3 regions of the Cyanobium sp. Lug-B genome follow, and region 3 is predicted to be linked to each of the others. Evidence: predicted binding sites of a transcription regulator. Region 3 holds the regulator's gene; each other region holds the start of a gene.

Region 1 (6,378 bases), on a different contig from region 3:
TGGCCGCCTTCCAGACCCTGGCCGACCTGGCCACCAAGGCGGGACGGGAGGGTCAGGGGGCCCGCCTCTGGGCCCCCCTGGTGGCCTGGGACAAGGCCACCATCGTGCGCGAGGCCCTGCGGCTCGGGGTGCCGATCGCGGCCACCTGGAGCTGCTACAGCGGCGAGGATCTCCCCTGCGGCCGCTGCGACAGCTGCCGCATCCGTGATGCCGCCCTGGTGGCCGCGGGCCGGGCCGACCTGACCAGCGCCGCCGTGCGCGCCGGAGCCGCCCTCGGCGCCGGAGCCGACCGTTGAGGAGCGATCCGCTCCCATGGCTGGAGCCCCGGGCCCTGGCGCGGGTCCTGGCCGAGCGCTTCGGCCGGGACGGGCTGGTGCTGCTCGACGGAGACGGCAGCCCCCTCGGCTGCCGCGGCGTGCTCGGGGTGGATCCGGTGGCCAGCGTGACCTGCCGGGGGCTGCCGGGCAGTCCGGGGGCAGCCGATCCCTTTGACGTCTTCGCCGATCTGGAGGGCCAGGGGGGACCCTGGCTGGGCTGGCTCGGCTACGAGGCCGGGGCCTGGGTGGAGCCGGCCGGGCACTGGCTGGCCTCCGACATGGCCACCCTCTGGGCGGCCCGCCACGATCCCCTGATCCACTTCGACCGGGGGGAGGGTCGGCTGTGGCTCGAGGGCCAGGACCCGGCCCGGTTCGCGGCCATGGCGGGGCTGCTGGCGGATCCCGCCCTGGCGGCGGCGGTGGCCGGGGCCGGGGAGCGCCCGGCCGAGGGGCCCGGGATCGCCCGCGGCGCCTGGCACTGGCACACCGACCCGGACACCTATGCCGCCCAGGTGGGGATCCTGCGGGAGTGGATCGCCGCCGGCGACCTCTTCCAGGCCAACCTCACCGCCTGCTGCGAGAGCCTGCGGGAGGAGCCGCCCGATCCGCTGGCGCTGTTCCTCCGTCTGGTGGGCCATGGCCCGGCCCCCTTCGCCGGCCTGGCCATCGCCGGTGGGGAGGCGGTGATCTCGGCCTCGCCGGAGCGCTTCCTGCGCCTGCACCCCGACGGCCGGGTGGAAACGCGCCCGATCAAGGGCACCCGGCCCCGCCACGCCGACCCCGACGCCGATGCCGCCCGCGCCGCCGAGCTGATCTGCGACCCCAAGGACCGGGCCGAGAACGTGATGATCGTCGACCTGCTGCGCAACGACCTGGGCCGGGTCTGCGTACCCGGCTCGGTGCATGTGCCCCAGCTGCTGGGGCTGGAGAGCTACGCCCACGTGCACCACCTCACCTCGGTGGTGATGGGACAGCTCGCCGCCGGGCGCGGCCTGGTCGACCTGCTGCGGGCCTGCTGGCCGGGGGGCTCGATCACCGGCGCCCCCAAGGTGCGGGCCTGCCGGCGCCTCAGCCAGCTGGAGCCGGTGCCGCGGGGGCCCTACTGCGGCTCCCTGTTTCACCTGGGAGCCGATGGCGGCTTCGACAGCAGCATCCTGATCCGCACCCTGCTGCAGAAGGATCGGCGCCTGCGGCTGCATGCCGGCGGCGGCATCGTGGCCGACTCCGACCCCGTGGGGGAGGCCCGGGAGATGGGCTGGAAGATCGAGCCGCTGCTGGAGGCCCTGGCATGAGCGCTGACCCAGCTCCGGCCGGCACGGCCATCGCCTGGATCGACGGGCCGACGCCGGAGGGAACCTGGGGCGATCCGGACCGGCTCTGCCTGCCCCTGAACGACCGCGGCCTGCTGCTGGCTGATGGTCTCTTTGAAACGGTGCTGATCGAAGGGGGGACGCCCCGGCTGCTGGCGGAGCACCTGGAGCGCTGGCGCATCTCGGCCGCCAGCCTGGGCCTGGCGCCACCCCCCGGGGCCGACCGGGTGCGGGCGCTGCTGGCCGAGGCGGTGGCCCGCAGTGGCCTCACCGGCAGCGGGGCCCTGCGGCTCAACTGGAGCCGGGGCAGCGGCGCCGGCCGGGGCCTGGCGCTGCCGGGGCCGGACGAACCCCAGGGCCGCCCCCGCTTCTGGCTGCAGCTGAGCCCCTGGAGGCCCGCCTCCACGCCGGTGGCGGTGATCGTCAGTGGGGTGGAGCGGCGTAACGCCGCCAGCCTGGTCAGCCGCTGCAAGACCTTCGCCTACGGCGGCGCCATCCAGGCCCTGCGGGAGGCCCGGGCCGCCGGGGCCGATGACGCCCTGCTGCTCGGCAGCGGCGGCGACCTGTGCTGCGGCACCAGCGCGAACCTGCTGGTGCGGCGCAGGGGCGCGTGGGTCACCCCGCCCCTGGAGAGCGGCTGTCTGCCGGGGGTGATGCGGGGCCGCGGCCTGGCCCTGGGGTTGCTGCGGGAGGAGCGGCTGTCAGTGGCGGACCTGCTGGAGAGCGAGGCGGCCCTGCTGGTCAACAGCCTGGGCGGCCGCCCGATCCGGCGCTGCGGGGCCATCGATCTGCCCCTGCCCGCCGGGGTTGATGGCCTCTGGAGATGGCTGCTGGCGTCGTCATAGGTTGGCGCCAGAATCGATCCATCACGTTGTTCGACGCTGTGGGGGGCCTGGGGTCCCGGAAGCACCTGGCAGGACTGCTGGCCGGCATGCTCGCGGGCACGGGACTCGCCCTGGCCGGTTGCGGCGCCACCCCGAAGGAGGTGGCCGTTCAGGACGCCAAGCCGGGCGACCTGCTGGTGCAGGTGGACGGGAGCCGGGTGGAGCTGGTGCGGGCGTTCCAGCCGGGCGTTGCCAACGGGCTGCACAAGGGTGTGGTGAAGGTCACCTCAGTTGGCGGCGATGCCAAGGGCCAGCTGTACGAAACCACGGCGATCTGCAGCGTCAAGGGAGAGCCGGGCTGGCAATCGTATGACAATATCTATGGAGATCCGATCAGTGATCTCAACGCCAAGAGAACATTTCCAGTCAAGGATCGCTGGCAGTTTCTGTTCCACTTTGATGGCCGCACGGAGCAGGTCGGCAAGCTGGATCCCAGTGTCTGGGTAGCCCGATTGAAGGATAATCTCTGCCGCAAAGGGGATTTCGACGACACCTGATCCCCCGGTGGTCGAGGGGAGGGAGAAAGGTCTCCTGGATGTGAGAATGATTCTTGATCCCGTTCCCTGGAGCGGACACAGGGCCCCAATGTCCTGTAGCAATCGACACTTTCGGGCCGCAGGTCATCCTTTTGGATGGATGGGAAATTGCGCCTCGGTTCTTCGATGCCCAAAACACTCTTCTCCGTTGATCTCACCAAGCCGATGGATCAACAGGACATGCCCGGGCACAACCGCTGGCACCCGGAAATCCCTGCCGTGGCCTCGGTGAACCCTGGCGACGTGTTCCGGATCGAATGCAAGGACTGGACCGATGGTCAGATCAAGAACAATGACGACCCCAAGGACATCGAGGATGTGAATCTCGAGGTCGTTCACGTCCTCAGCGGCCCGATCTGGGTCAACGGTGCCCAGCCCGGCGACATCCTGGTGGTCGACATTCTCGATGTCGGTGCCCTGCAGGGGGATGAGTGGGGCTTCACGGGCATCTTCGCCAAGGAGAACGGTGGCGGATTCCTCACCGATCACTACCCCAAGGCCGCCAAGGCCATCTGGGATCTCGAAGGCATCTACACCTCCTCCCGCCACATTCCCGGTGTCCGTTTCGCCGGCATCACCCACCCGGGCCTGATCGGCTGCGCCCCCTCCCACGAGCTGCTCAACGAGTGGAACCGTCGTGAAACGGAGCTGGTGAAGACCGCCCCCGACCGCCGCACCTACGGCGCCGGCCTCTCCGGCAGCGAGCCCGTGCTGGCGGCCCTGCCCAACCCCAACAGCGCCATCCTCGGCACCCTCCCCGGCAGCGAGTTCGAGCGGGTGGCCAACGAGGCCGCACGCACGGTGCCGCCCCGCGAGCACGGCGGCAACTGCGACATCAAGAACCTCACCAAGGGCACCCGGATCTATTTCCCGGTCTATGTCGAAGGGGCCAAGCTCTCGATGGGCGACATCCACTTCTCCCAGGGGGATGGGGAAATCTCCTTCTGCGGCGCCATTGAGATGTCTGGCTATCTCGACCTCCACGTCGAGATCATCAAGGGCGGCATGGCGAAGTACGGCATGGTCAACCCCATGTTCAAGACCAGCCCGGTGGAGCCCCACTACACCGACTACCTGGTGTTCGAAGGCATCTCCGTGGATGAGTTCGAGGGCAAGCAGTACTACATGGACGTCCACATCGCCTACCGGCGTGCCTGCCTCAACGCCATCGAGTACCTCAAGAAGTTCGGCTACACCGGTGAGCAGGCCTACCTGCTGCTGAGCTGTGCGCCGGTGGAAGGCAGGATCAGCGGCATCGTCGACATCCCCAACGCCTGCTGCACCCTGGCCATCCCCACGGGGATCTTCGACAAGGACATCCTCCCCTGCTGATCAGCAGGCTGGCGGGAGGGGCCTGGATACCAGGCCCCTTTTTCTTGTCTGCCACTGTTCTTGTCTGCCACTGTTCGGGCCTGCCTGTGTTCCTGGCGGCCCTCTCTTTCCTCCCTGTCGTTCCCCTCGTCTTGCGATGCCTGTCTACGAATACAGCTGCAGCAACGGCTGCGACAACTATGAGGTCTGGCGCAGCATCGATGAGCGCCACAAGGAAACCAACTGCCCGAGCTGCAGCGCCGAAGGCCTCCGTGTGTTCACACCGGTCATGTCCCTGAGCGGCCCTTTCCGACTGAAGCAGGAGCAGTCCGAACCGCGTCTGGTTCGCAAGGAAACCAGGGAAGCCACCGGCAAGCCCCGGCTCAAGGAGAGTGGCACCCGTCCCTGGATGCTCAACCGCGGCTGCTGAGCGCCCCACCAAAGCAAAAGTCCCGGGTCGCGCCACCACTGGTGGCCTCGGCCCGGAACTTGCTGTTGCGCCGGAATCCTCAGACCGTGAGGAACTCCTTGATCACGTCGTCGGAGAGCTGATCGGTCTGGCCGCTGGAGACGATGCCGCCGCGCTGCATGGCGTAGTAGAAGTCGGACTGGCGCACGAAGTGCAGATGCTGCTCCACCAGCAGCACGCTGATGCCGGTCTCCTTCATGATCCGTTGCACCGCATTTTCGATGTCGAGGATGATGGAGGGCTGGATTCCCTCGGTGGGTTCATCGAGGAGCAGTAGCTTGGGCTTGCCCAGCAGGGCACGGGCGATGGCGAGCTGCTGCTGCTGGCCGCCGCTGAGATCACCGCCCTTGCGCTTGAGAAACTTCTCGAGGATCGGGAAAAGATCGAAGATCAGCGGATCGATGTGGCGGTTCTTTTCCAGGCCGCCGGGAAGGGCCTCCATGCCCAGCAGCAGGTTCTCCTTGACGGTCACCTGGGGAATGATGTCCCGGCCCTGGGACACATAGCCGATGCCGGACCGGGCCCGTTTGTAGGGGGGCTGGTTGGTGAGCTGGCCGTCCTGGTAGGTGATCGTCCCGGATCGCTGCTGCAGCAGTCCGATGACGGTCTTGAGGAAGGTGGTCTTGCCGACGCCATTGCGGCCGATCAGGCAGACCATCTTGCCTTCGTGGATGGTCAGATCCACGTTGCGGAGAATGTGGCTTTCCCCGTAATACACATTGAGGTCGGAGACCTGGAGCAGGGGCTGGGCGCTGGTGGTGGACATGGGCTCGCGGTGGGTGATGGTCGGGAAACGATCAGTGTTCGGGCGGCCCCAGGTAGACCTCGATCACCCGCGGATCGGCTTTGACCTTCTCCAGCGGCCCTTCGGTCAGCACCTGTCCCTGGTGGAGCACGGTGACGTCGAAGCCCAGGTCGCGGATGAACTCCATGTCGTGCTCGATCACCACCACGGTGTGGTCGCCGGCGAGGGACTTGATCAGCTCAGCCGTGCGCAGGGTTTCCTCATCGGTGAGGCCGGCCACGGGTTCGTCCAGCAGGAGAACCTCCGGGGCCTGGGCCACCAGGGAGGCAATGGCGAGCCATTGCTTCTGGCCGTGGGACAGGGAGCCGGCCTTGACGGTGGCGAAGGGGGTCAGGCCCACGTAGTTCATGATCCGGTGCACCTCGTCCTTGGAGGACTGGGGCAGACCGGACCCCAGCAGGCTGAAGGCGTTCTTGACCGGTGAGGCGGAGAGCTCCAGGTTGCGGAGCACGGTGAGGTTCTCGAACACCCGCGGCGTCTGGAATTTGCGGCCGATGCCGCTGCGCGAGATCTGCTGCTCGGAGACGCCAAGCAGGGACTTGCCCTTGAAGCTCACCGTTCCTTTCGTGGGCCGCACCTTGCCTGTGATGACATCCAGGAAGGTGGTCTTGCCGGCACCGTTGGGGCCGATGATGGACTTCAACTCACCCTTGTAGAGCTTCAGGCTGAGGTCGGTGAGGGCATAGAAGCCATCGAAACTCACGCTGACGTCATTGAGCTCGAGTAGAGGTTCTGACATGGACTTC
Region 2 (6,378 bases), on a different contig from region 3:
GGGTTCAGTGGAGTGGTGGTTGGTCCTATGATCTTACCAAATCGAAAAAAATGATGCTCAAAAAAGAGCAGCCATAGCATGCTCCTCATGACTGTGAACCGAGCAAAATGAAAAACCTCCTCTTGCCGAAACCAAGTGCTCATGCAAAGTGAAATAGCGTTGCCATGAGCTGCAGTAAAGACATTAAGAATCATGTGAGCATCTCATGACTACGCAAATTATTCATTACAGTTAAGAGCTCCTTTGCTAGCTGCAATGCAAAATTGTTCAAAGTGGCGTACGTAATCAGCTCTATTGAAGATGCGGTGCTTTTGGTTGAGAATCTGACGTCGCAAGCTACATCTTTTGTCATCGTGTTCAAGTAGTTCATGAACAACTTCAGCATACTCAAGGAGTGACTGCGTAATTGGGGCGTTGATAATCGCCATTTCACGATACCCAGCCGCCACAACTCTCGAACGAAGATAGCTGCCTTCTAGAGTTATAATCGGAGTTCCAGAAAGGACAGCCTCAAAAAAAGTAATTCCGCTTCCATAGTAAATTGGATCTAACAATAAATCCATGCACTTACATAGAGCTTGATACTCGCCTCTTGACATCTTTTTCAGAACAATCGTCTGATCTCTCGCTGACGGCGCAAACGTAGCAAGTCGCTGTAAGAAACGCTCAGTAGAAACGTCATACTCATCTCCTACAAAGACAAAGATTGCATCTGGATTGCGAAGTGCGATATCTTCTAGGAGATGATCAAAATCTGGATGTAGCTTGTGCAATGATTGTAGGCATCCGACCAGCTTGCAGTGATGGGGAAGAAAAAAGTACTCTCTCCCAATATCTGCCACTTCAAATGAGGCAGAATAGCAGCAACAGGGAAGTCCGCCTGGCAAACGAACTAGCTTTTCTGTATACAGGCTATCTGCACCTTCAGGCTCAATACCATCTGAGGAGATATAATAGTCAACTGAGTCGTTCCCAGAAGTGTGAGGAATCCCCCATCCAGTGATTTGGATAGGAGCTGACCTGAAAAAGGGAAAGAGAAAGTCATAAGGTGTCATACCAAGGTCAGTGAAGTAGAGGATATCTAGCTCTAGATCATGCAATTGATTATAGATAACGGATAAATCATTGGAGAGATAAATTACATGATCTGCAAAGGAATCAAGCTCTTTCCTCACGTCATCATCCAAGCTGCCATGAACATGAATTAAATAGATATTAAACTGGTCACGATTTAAAAGGCGAATCAAGCCTTGGAAGGCAATGGTGTTGCTATGCCCGTAAAAGTGTTTAGATAGAAATCCAATCCTCAGTTTGTCGGTTTCGAATTTTGGGATATGGTTGAAGGCGCCAAGCTCTGATCTCGCTTGATGGAGATGAGAAAGTAAAGGGGCTGCAAGCTTTCTCATCAATGCAGAGTATCTTTCCAGAAGTCCTCGATCATCTTTATTGTGATAAGCAAGTGAAAAAGTATGGAGAGACATTGGATGTTCATAAACAAGCTCTAACTGAGGCATCGTCTCAGCCATGTTCAGGCCATAGTCAAACCTCGCTCTACATTCGTCTATCTGATGTGAAGAGGATGGAATTACAGGAAATAAAAGATGCTGATTGAGCAGGAGTGCTGCTGACCTTGGATGGAGTCTTGCAGCATCCTCAAAAGCTTTTGAACATTTATCCACGTCTGAACAGAGGTAATGGATATTTGCTTCCATGCAAAGATAGAAGATGTTGTTCGGTTGCAGTGAAATGGCCTTTCTGATCACCTTTAGACTGTCTTGAAGCCTATGGGTTTCATGAAATATCTCACACATTAAGGCATACACCTCTGCGCCTGCATGTTCAGATCCTGCAAAGTTGTGTAATTGCTGTATCGCTTCGTGTTTTTTGCCTTCAAGTCGGAGGAGTTGAGCCGATGCAAGCACAAATGTCGGAGATGTCTGCAGGGCCTTTGGCCAGCCAAGCAAGATAGAGCGGCATTCGTCAATTCTACCTAATGCGCTGCAGCAGTGATATCGTCCTTGCCATGCCGCGTCGTCTTCCGGATTCATTTGTATAATGGAACAAAACTCTCTATCCGCTTGTTCATAGCATTTCAAAGTATAAAGTGTGCTTGCCAAGTTGTGACGCGCAGGAAGATAGCCGGCATCAATAATGAGTGCTCTCTCTAAAAAGACTCTTGCAGCCCTATAATGACTCAAGTAAAATAAGCAGGCACCAAGACTGCTTAGGCCCTTGACGCGATAGTCCTTGTCCTTAATCAGTTTGACAAGAAGGGGAATTGCTTTGATGTAGTCTTGCTTAGCGAACTCATCTTTGGCGGCATCGAGCAATGCTTGGCAGTCAATGGAGGGCATGACGTCTTTGGGATTGGCTCTGGGTCCTAAAGATAACGTTAGGCTGCAGAAACTCTAGTATATGATCAATGCATGAGATCTTCGTGCCAATACCTTGGCCATAGAGATGTTCGGAATGCTCTTAGCCATGGATTGCCTATTGCATTTGGAAAGTCTATTGCCTAAGGGTATTGACGAGATAGGTTGATGCGAACTCCAGAATGCCAGGTCATCAAGGATGATAGCTCGAGCCTTATTGTGTAGCCACTTCCGTGGCATCAAGCTGCCAGAAACTAAATTTGAATACAAGACTTCTTTGCATAAAAAAAGTGGCCAGAGAGGCCACTAATCAAAGTTAAGGAAATGAGGCTGACCAGTTAGGGGAATGAACAGGTCATGGCACCGGTGGTACCAGCAATGCTGATTGAAACCTTGTTAGAGTTAGTGGCTGAAGTAACCGCAGTACCAAGGCAATTTACACCTTGTGCGCCGGACTGGAAGGTTTTAGAAACAGTGCCCCCGGTAGTGGCACAAGCAATTGACATGCCCGATCCAGTATTGGCTGTTGGAGGCGTGCCGACGCCACCAGAGGCGATGAATGTGGCACACTCCTTGGCAACCCCGACAACTTCACCAACCGCAGCACCGGCGGAGGCTGCAGCCCGAGCGCCAAGGAAGTTGGGGAGAGCAACGGCGGAGAGGATGCCCACGATCGCCACCACGATCATCAGCTCGATCAAGGTAAAGCCCTGGGCCACCTTCGACTTCTTCTCGCGAAGGCTGCGCATCAGCGCCAGCTTGGTCTTGGGAGAGATGTTCATTGGAAAGGCTGCGAAGCTCTTGACTCATTCGATTTTATGCACCAAAAGCAGTCCCGTCCATCCAGGCCCTGTCGTTGTGGCGGGTGGGGGGTTGTTGTTTCCCCTAAGGCTCGGAACCCTTGACTTAGCTGGGGTCTTCCAGGTTCTGGGCCATTGCGGCGTAGGCGGAGTGGTGGTCCTTTCATTGTCCATTACGATCCACATGGCAGCGGATCTTGCCGAGGTCTAATGAACCTCTAATGAAATTGATGGGTATTTCTTGGTCCCCAGGCCCGTTCACCCTTTCCGCCAAGGCGTTTTCGATGCGCCGGCGCCTGCTGGGGCTCAGCCTGCTGGCCGTTCTTGGGGGCTACGCCCTTCTGATCGGGGCCACCGCCCTGCTGGCCAGCCAGGAGCGACGTGACCAGCACCGTGCCACGGTCGCCAGCGTCCGCCAGGTGCTCCTCTCGCGCCGGCCCGTGCCACGCACCCTCGACGAGATCAGCGAAGCACTGGCCCGGCTGATCAGCCCCAACTTTCTCGGCTGGGTGGAGACCGACCAGGGCATCCCCTATGGCGCTGCCGACCAGATCCGCCTGTTCTCCATCCCCACTGGCGTGCCGTTGGCGCGATTGCCGGCCCAGCGGAACGGTTACGGGCAGGTCGCCGTGCTCCGTTTCGGGAACCTTACCTACCTCACCAGCTCGGAGCAGATCCATCTCGGGACGGGCACGGTGCGCCTCCGCTTCCTGGAGGACATCACCCACAAGCTGGCCCAGCAGCGGCTGCTGCTGACTCTTCTGATCGTGGCCGCCGGTCTGGCCACACTGTTCACGGGGTTGCTGCTGCGGCCGGTGCTGGTGCGGGGCCTGGCCCCCCTCCATGATCTGGGGCTGCGCATGCAGGCGATCAGTTCCGACACCCTCGACAGCCAGCGGGTGCTCGTGGACGCCCAGCCCCGGGAGCTGGCACCGATCGCGGTGGCCTTCAACGATCTGCTGGATCGTCTCTCCGCCTCCTGGGAGCGCCAGCGGGGCTTCGCCAATGGGGTAAGCCACGAACTGCGCACCCCCATCAGCCTGATCCGCAACTACGCCGGGCGCCTGCGGCGACGCTCCCACGGGCTCTCGGAGGAGGAGGCCGGCCAGCTGGCGCTGATTGAGGAGGAGGCGGGCCGGATGGGGAAGCTGGTGACGGATCTGCTGGCCCTCACCCGCATCGATGCCAACCGCACCTTGATGCCCTTTGAGCCGTTTGATGTGGCCCAGGCGATCGAGCGGGTGGCGGAGCGGCTGCGCTCGCGCTGCCACGGTCGGCTGCGGATCTGCCCAGGGGCCACCCAGGGGGCACGCACCTTCGCGCTCGGTGATGCCGATCGCTTCGAGCAGTGCCTGGGCAACCTGATCGAGAACGCCCAGAAATACGATCCAGGGGGTGGCCCGATTCAGCTGCGGCTCGATGCCAGCCTCGATCGGGTGGTGGTGCACGTGATCGATACCGGCCCCGGCGTGCCCGACCGGGAGAAGACGCTGATCTTCGAGCGTTTCGGCCGGGGTCGCCACACCGGCGCCATTCCCGGCAGCGGCGTGGGCCTGGCGGTGGTGCGGGCCCTGATGGAGGCGATGGGGGGGAGCGTGACGGTGGCGGATGGGCCGGAGGGGGGAGCCGATTTCCAGCTGCGCCTCATGGGCGCGGCTCCCCTTCACGGAGCATGAAGCCCACGCCGCGCACCGTCTGGATGAGGGTGGGAAGCCCCTCCGGTTCGAGCTTGCGGCGCAGGTAACGGATGTAGACGCCCAGCAGGTTTTCGTCGCCGAAGTGGTTTTCGCCCCACACCTCGCGCAGGATCTCCTCCCGCTCCACCACACGGCCGGTGCCGCGCAGCAGGCAGAGGAGCAGGTCGTACTCGCGCACGGAGAGGGAAATCGCCTGGCCCGCGCGCATCACCTCCCGGGTGGCGGTGTTCACGGAGAGGTCGGCGCAACGCAGCAGATCGGATTCGGCCACACCGCGCCAGTAGGCGGTGCGGCGCAGCTGGGCGCGGATGCGGGCCAGCAACTCCTCGATCGAGAAGGGTTTGAGGATGTAGTCATCAGCCCCGGAATCGAGCGCCTCAACCCGGTCGCGGATGTCGTCGTGGCAGGTGAGCATCAGCACGGGGGTGATGTCACCGCTGGAGCGCAGCCTTCGACAGATCTCTACGCCGCTGAAATCGGGCAGGGTCCAGTCGAGCAGCACCAGATCGGTGCAGGCGTCCCTGAGGTGCATCAGCGCCCCCTGGCCGTCTTCGGCTTCGGTGACGTCGTAGCCCTCGCAGTTGAGTTCCCCGGCCAGGAACGTGCGCATCCGCTGGTCATCCTCGACAACCAGCAGCCGCGACTTGGATGGGGCCTCCGCCATTCTCAGCGGGGCGGCCCTTCCTTCAGCATGAAGCCGACACCGCGCACCGTCTGGATCAGGGTGGGCTGGCCGGCCGGCTCGAGCTTGCGGCGCAGGTAGCGGACGTAGACATCCAGGAGGTTGTCGTCGCCCAGCCAGTTTTCACCCCAGAGGGCATCGAGGATGGCGCGCCGCTCCTGCACCTGATTGGGGTGGCGCAGCAGATGCATCAGCAGATCGAACTCCTTGGCGGTGAGGTGAATCGACTCACCGCCCCGCGCCACTTCCCGGCTGGCGGGATTCACCTCCAGATCGGCCATCCGCAGCACACCGCCTTCCTGCTCATCGATGCCGCTGCGACGCAGACGGGCCCGCACCCGGGCCAGCAGTTCCTCAATCGAGAACGGCTTGATCAGGTAGTCGTCGGCGCCGGAATCGAGCGCTTCGACCCGTTGCTGCACCTCATCACGGGCGGTGAGCATGAGCACGGGGGTGGAGATGCCGCCCTTGCGCATGCGCCGGCACACCTCGACACCGCTGAAATCGGGCAGGTTCCAGTCGAGGAGCACCAGATCCCAGGTCTGGCTGCGGATCCGGCCCAGGGCCTGCTGGCCGCAGGCCGCTTCTTCACACTCGTAACCCTCGACCGCCAGCTCGGAGGTGAGGAAGCCGCGCATTTCAGGGTCGTCGTCGACGATCAGGAGGCGGGCGCTGGTCATCTGATCGGGAAGGCTGAACGACGCTCGGCCACGATGGAAGTCAGCACTCTGGAGTTGAGTGGCGCATATGATGCACATTATACCAGCGTGAGAATTCACCTGCAAGCGCACCTGCAGGCTCTCTTGCAACTCGGTGGAAATCCATTG
Region 3 (6,378 bases):
CTTGGGCGCTAAGGAAGCTCTTTACCTCAATGGTTGCGACGACACTCTCCGCAAGAAGCAATGCATCGGTACTTGACCCGACGTCTACCAGTGGGAGCCGCGTATCTACAAGAACGCAGTCCTGTTGCTTGGACTTGGCGCCAGCGGAATCCACGATCACCCCGGAACGGACTTTGATGTTCCGGGGCAGGTGTGGGCGAAGGAATTGCTGCACCAGCATCTCACGCATGCGGCCGGTCGTACCAGCATGACCCGTTCCAGCCGCAACCTCGGCGGCGGCAGCAAGGGCATTCGCAATTCGCCGAAACTGAAGCTTAATCTCAACGGCGCTCATGATGGCCAATGTCGCAGATGTCCGGCGGATAGTAGATAGGTCGTCCGAGTCGAACGACCTGTTAGCACTCATCCGGCACGAATTTGCCATGTATCTTCCAGGTGGTAGCCATATGGTCCTCGAAAGCTCCGCCGATTTCGAGTCCAGCCTTTTGAGCTCTCATCTTAAGACCTGCGTTAACACCAAAATCGTCATCGTAAACGACGTTCAACGAGAACTTCTGCATGCCATACTCCAGTCGTCCAGACGCAACGACCTGCCAAGTTGGTTCGTGTAGATACCAAACCAATCCGGCCGGAAGAATGGGCTCTCTCTTATTGTTTAGAACAGCGTCGAAGAGCAGCTTTGACGACGTTGCCTCTTTTCGGCCAACGGACACACTGCCCTCGTCCTGAGGAAGTCCCGCCGAAACTCTGGCAGAAAACTCGCTAGACCATCCATGAACATGCTCCACGACGATGTGGGACGCTCCGAGACTCATAAGAAGTCGAATCGCCTCAGAGAACTTGTGCTCAAAAGACATGCGATGAAAGGCTGCAGCCGTGTAGTACACAGACGGAACAGCAGGGTGCGCTACGTACAACGCCTGTTCCCTAGGGTGGCCTGGGGGAAACTGCAATCCCTTGGCCTCACTATGCCCTATCTGCAATACGTCCAGTCCACTCTCACGAGCCTTGGCCAAAGCCATGAGAGCTTCAGTTGCAAGCTCTAAAGCCACGCCATAGATGGACCTCACCCCAAGCATCCTTACAACTCGACCATAAACATCAACCCAGTCGGTTTCGCCCGATTGAGTGGCAGCGTTTGCCTCCGCTTCACGGGCAGCGGCCACGACTACATCTGGTTGCACAATGATTAACTGTCGGCTCGAGTAAGGGAGGCTGGTGACGTCTAATGGCGGATTAATCATCGACATAGAGCAGTTGCTTGCTGTGGAGGTGTAACTAAGATTGGACTGTTCTGATAACCACCCTCATACCAAGCCAGCAGCAGCGTGAACACTTTCCCCAGCCCATCCCTTTCACGCAGAAACTTGCCGCGACAACCAATTAGCCCATGGGCCCCGCCCCAGCCAATCGACTTAGACGGACCCGATAACCAACTGTCAATATCCCTACAGAAGCCCCTTCCCTGCCTTCTCCGATCCATCCCCCAATCCCCTCAAACCTTCGCCAGCGTCACCCGCTCGGGCTGGTGCTGGTACTTGCCCTGGCGGTCGTTGTAGGTGGTGGCGCAGGGGTCGCCCTCGAAGAACAGCAGCTGGCAGATGCCTTCGCCGGCGTAGATGCGGCAGTCGGCACCGGAGGAATTGCTGAACTCCAGGGTGAGGTGACCCTCCCAGCCGGCTTCGGCGGGGGTGGTGTTCACGATGATGCCCAGCCGCGCATAGGTGCTCTTGCCCAGGCAGATCACGGTGATGTTCGAGGGCACTTTCATCTTCTCCAATGCCACCCCCAGTCCGTAGGAATGGGCCGGCAGGATGAAGTAGTCGCCGTCCTCGTCGCTGTGCATCGGCGCCGGCTCCAGGTTCGCCGGGTTGAACCGCTTCGGGTTCATCACCGTGCCCGGCACATGGCGGAAAATCAGGAACTCCTTCGGCGACAGCCGCAGGTCGTACCCATACGACGAGCACCCGAAGCTCAGCACCGGCCCGGTGCGGCCCTCCGGATCCAGGTGGCGCACCAGCGTCGGCTGGAACGGCTCCAGCATCCCGGCCGCGGCCTGTTCGTTGATCCAGTGGTCGTTCTTGAGCATGGCGTCAGCCGCCGCGGCGCAACTGGGTGACCTGATCGGCCATCGCCATCAGGCTGGCCGGCATCGAGGGGCCCGTCAGGATGACATCCAGATGGGCTGGCCGCTGTTCGAGCGCCTCGATCACCGCCTCGGCGCTCAGATACCCCAGGGCGATCGCCAGACCCAGCTCATCGAGCACCAGCAGATCCAGATCCCCCTTCAGCAGCCGCTCGCGGCTCACCTCCCACACCTCCGCCACCGCTTCGAGCGCCTCCTCGGCCGTGGCCCCCTCCTCCCCTTGGGACCCCGGCGGCCCATCCAGGCAGTGGGGGGTGCCCGGCCGCAGCCACTCCAGCCGGCCGCACAGCGTCAGGCTGCCCGCCGGCCCCTGCTCCACGCCCCCCTTGAGGAACTGGCTCACCAGCACCCGGCTGCCCAGCCCGGCGCTGCGCAGGGCCTGGCTGAACACCGCCGCGAAGCTGCCCCGGAACGGCGCCGTGTGGATCTGCAGCAACCCCTCCGGCTGGCTCACCAACCGCAGCGGCGGCACCAGGGCCAGGGGCTCGGTGCGCGCCGGGGCGGCCGTGCGCCGGGGGTGGCCGGGGTCGATGAGGCTGGCGGTCATGGACACCCCACGGAAGCGTTGGTGTGAAAGGTCCGGACGGATCGCCCCGGCCGCTCACCTCCCGAATGTAGCGGCCCTCGCCAGCCCGGCACACCATCGGTAGTGGCTGGGAACAGACGTACCACCGGCGCCACCTACGCTGGCCCGGCTCCGCCAAAGGCCGCGTGACCACTCCCGCCGACGCCCCCCGCAACGACGGCCGCACCGCCGATGCCCTGCGCCCGGTGGCCGTCGACTGGGACCCGATGGGCTTCGCCCTCAGCTCGGTGCTCTTCGCCGCCGGCCGCACCCGCGTGCTCTGCAGCGTCTGCCTCGATCCCGAGGTGCCCCGCTGGCGCAAGGGCTCCGGCAGCGGCTGGCTCAGCGCCGAATACCGCCTGCTGCCGGCCTCCACCCCCAGCCGCCAGGGCCGCGAGCTGATGAAGCTCTCCGGCCGCACCCAGGAGATCCAGCGCCTCATCGGCCGCAGCCTGCGGGCCGCCCTGGATCTGGAGGCCCTCGGCGAGCGCACCCTGCTGGTCGACTGCGACGTGCTCCAGGCCGACGCCGGCACCCGCACCGCCTCGATCACCGGCGCCTGGATCGCCCTGGCCGCCGCCCTGGGGCGCCTCCAGCAGCAGGGGGTGCTGGCCGCCTCGCCCCTGCGCCAGCAGGTGTCGGCCGTGTCGGTGGGCCTGGTGGACGGTGTGGCCCTGCTGGATCTGGACTACTCCGAGGATTCCCGCGCCGAGGTCGACCTCAACGTGGTGATGGACGAGCAGGGCCGGCTGCTGGAGATCCAGGGCACCGCCGAGGGCGCCCCCTTCTCCCGCTCCCGCCTCGACGCCCTGCTGGATCTGGCCGAACCGGGCCTGCGCGCCCTGCAGGAGGTCCAGCACCGGGCCCTGGCTGGGGCGCCGGCCGGGCCCAGCGTGGTTGCAGCCGCACGGACGACCGGCTAAAGAGTGTCATTGGCTACATGGATCGGCCAGACCGATCCATAGGTTCATCACCAATCGCCACGCCTTGATGGTCGGCGCTACGCGTGGCTTCAGCCGCTACCCCAGCAGCCCATCCAGCGGATCCCCCGGCTCCGTGACCCCCATGGGCGCCCCCGGCACCATGGCCACCACCCTGCTGGATGTGATCCGCGGCCTGGCCGGCAGCAGCGTCGAGACCATCGAGCGCGGCAAGACGATCTTCTTCCCCGGCGACCCCGCCGAGCGTGTCTACCTGCTGCGGCGCGGTGCCGTGCGTCTCTCGCGCGTCTACGAGTCGGGCGAGGAGATCACCGTGGCCCTGCTGCGCGAGAACAGCCTCTTCGGGGTGCTCTCCCTGCTCACCGGCCAGCGCTCCGACCGCTTCTATCACGCCATCGCCTTCACCCGGGTCGAGATGGTCACGGCCCCGGCCACCTCGGTGCGGCGGGCCATCGAGCAGGACGCCAGCGTCGGCCTGCTGCTGCTCCAGGGCCTCTCCTCCCGCATCCTCCAGACCGAGACCATGATCGAGACCCTCACCCACCGGGACATGTCCTCCCGGCTGGTGAGCTTCCTGCTCGTGCTCTGCCGCGACTTCGGCGTCCCCGGCACCGAGGGCATCACCATCGACCTGCGCCTCTCCCACCAGGCCATCGCCGAGGCGATCGGCTCCACCCGCGTCACCATCACCCGCCTGCTGGGCGACCTGCGCAACGACGGCCTGGTCCAGATCGACCGCAAGAAGATCACCGTCTTCGATCCCATCGCCCTGGCCAAGCGGTTCAGCTGATCGGGCGGTCGCCGCCGGGTGCCGCGAGTCCACCGGCAGGGATACTTGGTGGATCGCGGAACCGGGGCTCGGAAGGTGTCGGGTTGGCTGCTGATCCTCGCGCTCCTGGTGCTCGGCGGAGTTCTCTCCACCCTGGGCGACCGGCTCGGCAGCCGTGTGGGCAAGGCGCGCCTCAGCCTGTTCAACCTGCGGCCCCGCAAGACCGCCGTGGTGATCACGGTGCTCACCGGCAGCCTGATCAGTGCCGTGTCGCTGGGGCTGATGCTGCTGGTGAGCGAGCGCCTGCGGGTGGGGCTCTTCGAGCTCGACCAGATCCAGGACCGCCTGCGGGACAGCCGCGCCGCCCTCAAGCGCAACGAGGGGGAACTGACCCGCACCCGGGGCGAACTGGAGCGCAGCCGCCTCGATCTGATCACCGCCGAACGCCGCCGTGACCAGGCCCTGGCCAGCCAGCGCCGCGCCCGCGACCAGCTGCTGGCCGCCGAGCGCCGCGTCGACACCCTGCGCCGCGAGCTGCAGCCCCTGCAGGCGGAGCGCGCCCGGTTGGAGGCCGAGCGGTTCCGGCTCAGCCGGGAGGTGCAGGGCCGGGACGCCGAGATCCGCCGCACCGAGGCCGAACTGGCCAGCGTCCGCCGCCGCATCGCCGCCGGCGCCAAGGAACTCAAGGACCTGGAGACCAACGTCATCGCCCTGCGCCGCGGCGACGTGGTGATCGCCAGCGGCCAGCCCCTGGCCACCGCCAAGGTGCAGCTGCAGCGCCCCGACCAGGCCAAGCAGGTGATCGATGCCCTGCTGCAGGAGTCGAACCGGGCCGCCTTCCAGCTGCTGCTGCCCGGCCAGCCCCCCAACCGCCAGATCCTGCTGGTGCCCCGCAGCGACATCACCCGGCTGGAATCGCTGCTCGCCACCCCCGGCACCTGGGTGGTCAGCATCCGCTCGGCCGCCAACGTGCTGCGGGGCGAGGCCCAGGTGCTCGCCTTCCCCGACCTGCGCCCCAACCGTCAGGTGGTGGAGCAGGGGGAGGTGCTCTCCCGCACCTCCCTGGAGCCCGACGTGCGCGATCCCGAAGCCGTCCGCAGCCGCCTCAACCTGCTGCTGGCCGCCGCCTTCGCCAAGGTCCAGCGCCAGGGCACCCTGGCCAACGGCCTCCAGTTCGATGCCGCCAGCATCAACGCCCTGGCCCGGGAACTCAGCGAACGCCCCGCCGGCGTGACCGCCAATCTTGAGGCGGTGGCCCTCCAGAACGCCGACACCCCCGACCCGATCACCGTGGAGCTGCGCTGGCTCCGGCCGGGCGGCGCCGGCGCCACCCGGCCGGGGCGCCCGTGAGCGCGGGACCCCTGGCGGCCCCCGGGCCTTTGGCGGGGCTCGATCCGGGCCGCAGCAAGTGCGGCCTGGTGCTCACCGACCCCGAACGCCGCGAGATCCGTGAAGCCCTGGTGCTGCCCCCGGAGGCGGCCTGGGAACGGCTGGAGCAGTGGCACCGCCAGCAGGCCCTGGCTGCCGTGGTGATCGGCGATGGCACCGGCAGCGGCCCCTGGCGGCGGCGTCTGGAGCCCCTGCTGCCGGTGGAGCTGGTGGATGAGCGGGGCACCACCCTGGCGGCGCGGCGCCGCTACTGGGAGCTGTTCCCTGCCCGGGGCTGGCGGCGGCTGCTGCCGCTCGGCCTGCGCCAGCCCCCCCGCGACTACGACGACGTGGTGGCCCAGCTGCTGCTGGAGCGCCGGCTGGGGCGGGATCTGCCGCGGCGCCAGGCGCCCGCGGGGCCCTGAATCAGAACGACGCCCGCACCGTGAACACGTAGTCGCCGCCGGGTTCGAGCTGGTAGTCGGCCTTGAGCAGGAAGCGCAGCAGGGCGTCCTGGATCAGGGCCCGCCCCAGGGACGGCTCCACCTGCAGCTCGCCCCGATCAAAGGCCCAGCGGAAGCGCCACTGG

Evidence for each region. The regulator NtcA, encoded in region 3, controls nitrogen genes in cyanobacteria. The targets are predictions, from matches to a motif close to GTANCNNNNGNTAC.
Region 1: the regulator NtcA is predicted to act here: its motif matches at 3,104-3,117, upstream of fmdA (formamidase).
Region 2: the regulator NtcA is predicted to act here: its motif matches at 3,407-3,420, upstream of KBY81_RS10845 (sensor histidine kinase KdpD).

What each region holds. Positions count from the first base shown of each region.
Region 1 is NZ_JAGQBM010000053.1:10,705-17,082, forward strand. It holds gene queC (7-cyano-7-deazaguanine synthase QueC) at 1-296, shown strand, start outside; gene KBY81_RS12495 (anthranilate synthase component I family protein) at 293-1,609, shown strand; gene KBY81_RS12500 (aminotransferase class IV) at 1,606-2,472, shown strand; gene KBY81_RS12505 (hypothetical protein) at 2,451-3,008, shown strand; gene fmdA (formamidase) at 3,174-4,379, shown strand; gene KBY81_RS12515 (FmdB family zinc ribbon protein) at 4,516-4,788, shown strand; gene urtE (urea ABC transporter ATP-binding subunit UrtE) at 4,868-5,593, opposite strand; gene urtD (urea ABC transporter ATP-binding protein UrtD) at 5,625-6,371, opposite strand.
Region 2 is NZ_JAGQBM010000041.1:15,289-21,666, forward strand. It holds gene KBY81_RS10835 (hypothetical protein) at 219-2,354, opposite strand; gene KBY81_RS16640 (prepilin-type N-terminal cleavage/methylation domain-containing protein) at 2,711-3,154, opposite strand; gene KBY81_RS10845 (sensor histidine kinase KdpD) at 3,457-4,848, shown strand; gene KBY81_RS10850 (response regulator transcription factor) at 4,817-5,533, opposite strand; gene KBY81_RS10855 (response regulator transcription factor) at 5,536-6,231, opposite strand.
Region 3 is NZ_JAGQBM010000049.1:16,906-23,283, forward strand. It holds gene KBY81_RS11995 (DUF6602 domain-containing protein) at 1-334, opposite strand, end outside; gene KBY81_RS12000 (hypothetical protein) at 396-1,166, opposite strand; gene dcd (dCTP deaminase) at 1,496-2,089, opposite strand; gene KBY81_RS12010 (ATP--corrinoid adenosyltransferase) at 2,094-2,693, opposite strand; gene rph (ribonuclease PH) at 2,858-3,634, shown strand; gene ntcA (global nitrogen regulator NtcA) at 3,777-4,442, shown strand; gene KBY81_RS12025 (DUF3084 domain-containing protein) at 4,518-5,771, shown strand; gene KBY81_RS12030 (resolvase) at 5,768-6,214, shown strand; gene KBY81_RS12035 (DUF3146 family protein) at 6,216-6,378, opposite strand, start outside.